Regions from separate parts of the Halobacillus sp. 12SKB genome, predicted to be linked through region 1. Evidence: riboswitches for the same ligand, from Rfam matches in the RefSeq annotation. Region 1 holds a riboswitch; the other holds the start of a gene.
What was found. Region 1 has a riboswitch for cobalamin ahead of ACQ4XT_RS03675 (ribonucleoside-diphosphate reductase subunit alpha). Riboswitches for the same ligand answer to the same signal wherever they lie in the genome.
Positions count from the first base shown of each region.

Region 2: another riboswitch for cobalamin. It lies ahead of ACQ4XT_RS14845 (DUF4430 domain-containing protein); the one in region 1 lies ahead of ACQ4XT_RS03675 (ribonucleoside-diphosphate reductase subunit alpha).

Region 1 covers NZ_JBRFWR010000001.1:741,519-744,940, forward strand. Annotated here, with positions in the region: gene ACQ4XT_RS03665 (alpha/beta fold hydrolase) at 1-243, shown strand, start outside; gene ACQ4XT_RS03670 (class I SAM-dependent methyltransferase) at 367-987, opposite strand; cobalamin riboswitch at 1,217-1,390, shown strand; gene ACQ4XT_RS03675 (ribonucleoside-diphosphate reductase subunit alpha) at 1,559-3,422, shown strand, end outside.
Region 2 covers NZ_JBRFWR010000001.1:2,978,460-2,981,881, forward strand. Annotated here, with positions in the region: gene ACQ4XT_RS14835 (response regulator transcription factor) at 1-63, shown strand, start outside; gene ACQ4XT_RS14840 (ATP-binding protein) at 63-1,847, shown strand; cobalamin riboswitch at 1,893-2,072, shown strand; gene ACQ4XT_RS14845 (DUF4430 domain-containing protein) at 2,281-2,682, shown strand; gene ACQ4XT_RS14850 (ECF transporter S component) at 2,686-3,201, shown strand.

The DNA.
Region 1 (3,422 bases):
TTCCCGAATGATGTGAAAGTTTTTGCTGTAGCTGGTGTAATCAATAGCAATGACCCTGAATCCGAGCATTGGGACGGTCTTGTCCATGCCTCAAGTGTAAGTGGACTGGAAGAAATCGTACCCTTTGGGCAGTACGAGGAAAAGCGCCTCTACAACCCGCTGGCGACACATTCCGGACTACACGAACTAGAAGAAGTCGACCAACTACTCAAAGAATTCCTCTGGACCGAGGAAGGCGAATAAATGGAGTGACCAAATGGAGTGACCTGGCCATACACTTATTTACATTTATGGATTTTCCAGGTGTACCAGGTCATACATTTATTTCCAAAACAAAAGCACCCACTCACAGGGTGCTTTTGTTGTTTATTGTTTTTCGAAAATGAAGATCCACATGAAGGTTAAGGCTTGTTTTAATTCTTCATCCAGCTCCGCGGTGTGATGACCTTCCACTCCGCGTTTGTACACTCCTTGACCTTCTACATAGGTCCATCCGGTCTCTTCAGCCATTTTTTGAAGCTCCCATGGCATCATCGTATTACAAATGACCTCTTCTCCATATACCCTGCGATAGCTATTGATACGCGGCATCGCTGTAGGTCCAAGTAGACCGACACATAACCGGCCTCCCGGTTTCAAGATCCGCTTCATCTCTTCCAAACCCTTGTACGGGACTTCTGTCCATTCTAGTGAATTGATCGCCATCGCCGCGTCAAAAGATTCATCCTCAAACGGCAGGTCTGTCAAATCCCCTTGCACAAATGAGATGCGTTCATCATTCACTCGGTCATTGGCGCGCATCACCATGTCCTCTGACAGATCGAGCCCCGTGACGTCAAAACCCGCTTTGTAAAGCAGATACGATCCATAACCATCTCCGCACCCTAAATCAGCGACCTTCCCTTTCGATATATGCTTTGTCATAAAAGGAATGATTGTGCACCTGCTTCCATCATCCCACATCTCTCTACTTTTTGAATTCCACATTTCAGCACGATCATTCCATTGCTTCTCCGCTTCTTTATGCCAATTAAACGTTTGTGCCACACCCTCATCCCTTTCAAATAAATTTCCTACCCTCTATTATAGCGGATCATAGCAGGGAAGATAGCTCTATTCTTGTCGAACCCGATAAAAAAGAGTTGCATGATCTTCCCTACAGCGTTATGATAGAAACACAATATAAGCTAATATGAATTAAAATAAATACTATATATAGTATCTACGAACAGAAGATGCCACAAGGCTTAATAGGGAATCCGGTTAAAATCCGGAGCTGCCCCCGCAACTGTCATCACTCGCGAAATGGACATTCCACTGTGCTTTGCACGGGAAGGACCAGAGTAAGATCGAGTGTCAGCCAGGAGACCTGTCTTCGTTCGTCGCAGTTTCAACTTCTTCGGGGATTGAGAAGATGAAGCGATGGAACGAAGGCTCTCATGTCTTCTCTTCGTTTCATGGTTTCATCCGCTCAATTTTCATTGAGCGGATTTTTTTATTTTTCCTAACCAATGACACTTAACGAACGTACACCTTCATTTTCAAGGAGTGAAAAAGAATGGAAACCATAACAAGAAGCAAGTCCTGGCCAGAGAGAATTAAACTTTGGGAAGCAGACTTCCCCCATTTGAATGTCCAAAGACTCATTGATAAGTCCCCCGACCTTAAGAATGATAAACAGGCATTCATATTAGAATGTCTGGCGGAAATCGATGAAACGAACCCGGATTGGACGTATGTAGCGAGTCGCATCCATTTGGAGGACATGTATGAAAAGTCCGCCTACCATCGATCCACATCTAATCCTTATGAGAATTTTTACGGACTGATCCAAACGTTGATCGAAAAGAATATTTACAACAGGAATCTCCTTACATACTACACAAAAAAGGAAATAGAAGAACTGGAGTCCTGCATCGTACCAGATCGCGATCATCTCTTCACCTATATTGGTTTGAAGACTTTAAGCGACCGCTATCTTGCCAAAAGCAAAGCTAAAGAAGTTTATGAACTTCCTCAAGAACGTTTCATGATCATCGCTATGGTATTAATGGCGGAAGAAAAAGCATCCAAGCGCCTTCCTCTCGTTAAAGAAGCGTATTGGGCGCTGAGTCATTTGTACATGACTGTCGCTACCCCTACACTCGCCAATGCCGGAAAGAGGTATGGACAGCTGAGCTCCTGTTTCATCGACACCATCGATGATTCCCTGCAGTCCATTTATGATACCAATACCGATATCGCCAACCTGAGTAAGCACGGAGGGGGAATCGGCGTTTATTTAGGAAAAATCAGAAGCCGCGGAAGTGACATCCGTGGATTCAAAGGTGTCTCGTCAGGAATTCTCCCATGGATGAAGCAGCTCAACAACACGGCTGTCAGCGTGGACCAACTGGGGCAGCGTCAGGGAGCGGTCGCTGTATATTTAGATGTATGGCATAAAGATATCTTCCCTTTCCTGGACAGCCGGTTGAATAACGGAGATGAACGCCAGCGAACTCACGATCTTTTCACAGGAGTATCCATACCCGACCTCTTTATGGAGGCAGTGGAAAAACGTGAGGACTGGTATTTGTTCGATCCTCATGAAGTCCGCACCGTCATGGGCTACTCACTGGAAGACTACTTTGATGAAAAGAAGGGGGCAGGATCCTTCCGGGAGAAATATGCCGCCTGCGTCGCACATCCTGACCTTTCCAAGGAGAAAGTGCCTGCGATCGAAATTATGAAGCGCATCATGATCGGTCAGCTTGAAACAGGGACGCCGTATATGTTTTACAGGGATGAAGTCAATCGCATGAATCCGAACAATCACGCGGGCATGGTTTATTGCAGCAACCTTTGTACAGAAATCACCCAGAACCAAAAACCAACCATCCAGGATGAACAATACGTGGAAGACGGAAAAATCATTTCCGTGAAGACACCAGGGGATTTCGTTGTTTGTAACTTGTCGAGCATCAACCTCGGTCGTGCCGTCACGAATGGCGTCCTGAAGCGCTTGATCTCAATTCAAGTTCGTATGCTGGATAACGTCATCGACCGAAATACCATTCCCGTTTTACAAGCACAACTCACGAACCAATCTTACCGTGGCGTTGGGCTCGGTACCTTCGGGTGGGCCCATCTACTGGCCAAAAAGAAGATCGACTGGGAATCAGAGGAAGCACTCGACTATACGAAAGAAGTTTATGAAGCTGTTGCCTATCATGCCATTGAAGCAAGTTCAGATCTTGCTGCTGAAAAAGGAAGCTATCCTCTATTCGAAGGGTCAGACTGGCAGACGGGAGAATTTTTCATTAAACGAACGTTTGACCAAGAAGGTACGTGGAACTGGAAAGCCTTGCAGCACAAGGTGTCCAAGAATGGAATGAGAAATGGATACTTGATGGCTGTAGCACCGAATTCAAGTACATCTCTTA
Region 2 (3,422 bases), 2.2 Mb from region 1:
GCAGCCGGGATGATTGTTACGGTTTGGGGAATCGGCTATAAGTTTGAGGTCTCTGGTGACTGATGTTCTGGCGTAGTGTAGTCGGGAAGTTATGGTTCACCATCTTACTATTGGTTTGTTTTGTCCTTTTTATTTTGACTGTTCTTCTCCTTGAATTCTTTCAAAACTATCACGTAGTGGAAGCGGAAAGACATTTGCTGCAAACGGCGGACCGGATTTCAGATGTTGTGGACCGCTATGAACAAGAGGAAGACCTCTTACTTTCAACGACAGCCCTTGTCAAAGATCCTGCGAGTCGTGCGGTCATTGTATTGAGTGAAGATGAGCAGCTGGTTTCAGAAAGTGATTCAGATTCTCTGCCCGTGCTTGATTATGCATGGTTTGAAAGTGATGCAGATACAGCAACTGTTTTGAATGAAGGCGCTGATGTCAAAAAAGTTGCTGATCTGGGAAATGGAGAGACAGGGGTCATGGTTGTCGGTACCCCGCTTGATAACCGGGACGGGGCTGTCTTTGTCTACCAATCACTGGATACGATTGAGGAAACGTCTGAACAGACGACGAAAATTATATTCCTGGGTGCTGGAATTGCCATTGTATTAACGACTATTTTTGCCTTTTTCCTCTCCACTCGAATCACAGCTCCTTTAATTAAAATGAGAGAAGGAGCTCTCGAACTTGCCAAAGGCGAGTTTAACACGAAGATTCCTATACGTACCCATGACGAAATCGGTGAATTGGCGATGGCTTTTAATCGGATGGGCCGGGAGTTGAAGTTTCATATTAACGCTCTGAATCAGGAAAAAGAACAACTCTCAGGCATTTTGAGGTCGATGGCAGATGGTGTCATTACGTTTAACAGGGAAGGGAATGTGCTCATTTCCAATCCTCCTGCCCAACAATATTTAGAAGCCTATGAGTTTGAAAAGAACGCTGCATCAACCTCGGCTGATCAAACGTCCCTTCCAGAACCACTGATGGATTTGTTTAACGATGTCATCACTGATGAGAATGAATCCATGATCGAAATGACATTGCAAGGCAGGTCCTGGGTCATCATCATGACACCTTTGTATGACAAAGAAAAAGTACGTGGGGCCGTCGCGGTGCTCCGGGATATGACAGAAGAAAGAAGATTGAACAAGCTTCGTAAAGATTTCATCGCGAATGTATCCCATGAACTGCGAACTCCCATTTCCATGCTTCAGGGATATAGTGAAGCTATTGTAGATGACATTGCTGAATCAAAAGAAGACAAAAATGAACTCGCGCAAATCATCCATGACGAATCGTTAAGAATCGGCCGTCTTGTAAATGAGCTGCTGGATATTGCACGGATGGAAGCGGGACATATTCAGTTGAACGAAGAGTCGGTGGAAATGGAGCCTTTCATGAACAAGATCATTCGTAAATTCAGTGGAATCGCCAATGAAAAGGAAGTGGACCTTCAGTTGAAGGTCGAAGGAGAGTTCGGGTTTCTCGACTTTGATCCTGACCGCATTGAGCAAGTGTTTACAAACTTGATTGATAATGCGATCCGACATTCCGATCCGGGTAGTGAGGTTCAGGTGATTCTTGAAAAAGAGGACAATGAATGGATTGCAAGTGTCAAAGACTCCGGGTACGGAATCGCCGAGGAAGATCTTCCATTTGTATTTGAACGTTTCTATAAAGCAGATAAATCGAGAAAACGTGAAAATAAAAATTATAAAAAAGGGACAGGTCTTGGGCTTGCCATTGCGAAAAACATTGTAGAAGCTCACGAAGGCACCATCAGTGTGCATAGCAAGTTGAAAGAAGGGACAACGTTCACTTTTAAGGTCCCCTTTTCACATAAGGAAAAATAATGTTGCTATATTCGGAAAATTGTTGTAATCTTGTTTATGGAAACTTCATATGAAGAGGATTCAGGTGTCTGAAAAGACCTAATAGGGAATCTGGTGCAAAACCAGAGCTGTCCTCGCAACTGTAAGTGTAGACGAAAAGGAAATTCCACTGTGCCATCGGTATGGGAAGGATCCTGATTAGGATGACGCACAAGTCAGTAGACCTGCCTGATCCAATGTTTCAAAGCTTCGGGGATTGAGCATTTGAGACAACCGATCGGTATGACGTGAAACGTAGATCTTATCCTTTCGTTTGTCTTAAGCTTACCCTTGTAGAAGGGTAAGCTTTTTTTGATAGAAAAGAATTTTACGATGTCTACCATACATGTTACTTGGTTGTCTCTGCTTTTCTCTCCTCCTGGCCGTGAAATAAAAAGAAAAGGGAGAGATGGTTATGAGAAAATGGAACACTGTTTTAACAGCCATGATTCTAGCTGTTGCTGTACTAGCAGGCTGTGGTACACAAGAGGAAAAGGAAACATCGGCGACTCAAGAAGAACAAGTACAGGAAGTTACGGTACAAGTACAGGTATCTAAAAACAATGGCGAAGAAATGATGGCTGAAGATGAAATTACGGTAGAAGAAGGAACCACCCTCATGGAAGTCATGGAAGATAACTATGAAGTAGAACAGTCCGAAGGGTTCATTAACAGCATTGAAGGAATTGCTGGGAACCAGGAAGAAAAAATGGCTTGGATGTACACCATTAACGGGGATGAAGCCATGGTTGGAGCGAATGAATACGAAGTAGAGGATGGAGACGAAATCGTTTTTGATTATCAATCTTGGGAATGATGAATGATGAATACGTATAAGCTTACATTGATAGCCATGCTCGCGTCCTTAGCCATAGCAGGAAGGATGGCTTTAGCCCACTTTCCGAACATCCAGCCGGTAACAGCCATTATTATTATTGCGGGCTTCTGGCTCGGACCTAGTGCAGGGGTTCTCATCGCTCTGCTCACGACCTTTGTATCCAATGTGTTGCTGGGGATGGGGATTTGGACCATCTGGCAGATTATCGCCTGGTCAATCATAGGCATCATTGCTGGACTTCTAGGGAAATATTGGTCGAAATTGCCGTATTGGGGTCTTTCCATCTATGGCTTTGTCAGCGGCCTTTTCTTCGGAGTTATTCTTTCTTTGACGATGCGGGCAGCAGGACAGCCATTTTGGGCGTACTATTTAGCGGGTCTCCCGATGGATATCAATCATGCGATTTCTAATACTGTGTTCATATTGGCGCTATCTCCAATACTCGGAACACTTTTCCAACGCTACGAAAAAAGAAACGCCATATCGAAAGTCACTTAGCTACCCAAACCAAGGGTAGCTTTTTTTGCTCTCTTAGCCGGATCGTTTATTAAAGTTAAGGGCAGGATTCTTTAAGACTTGATTTCGAGGCTTTTGTGCTAGGGTCGGGGCGGAGGGGAATGACTCGCTTTCCGCGGGAGTCCCTAGAATCACACAAACGTTTCGAAACTGAGCCTTCAAGTAAAGGGAGATATAGTTGAAGTTGGAATAGAGGTGATGGG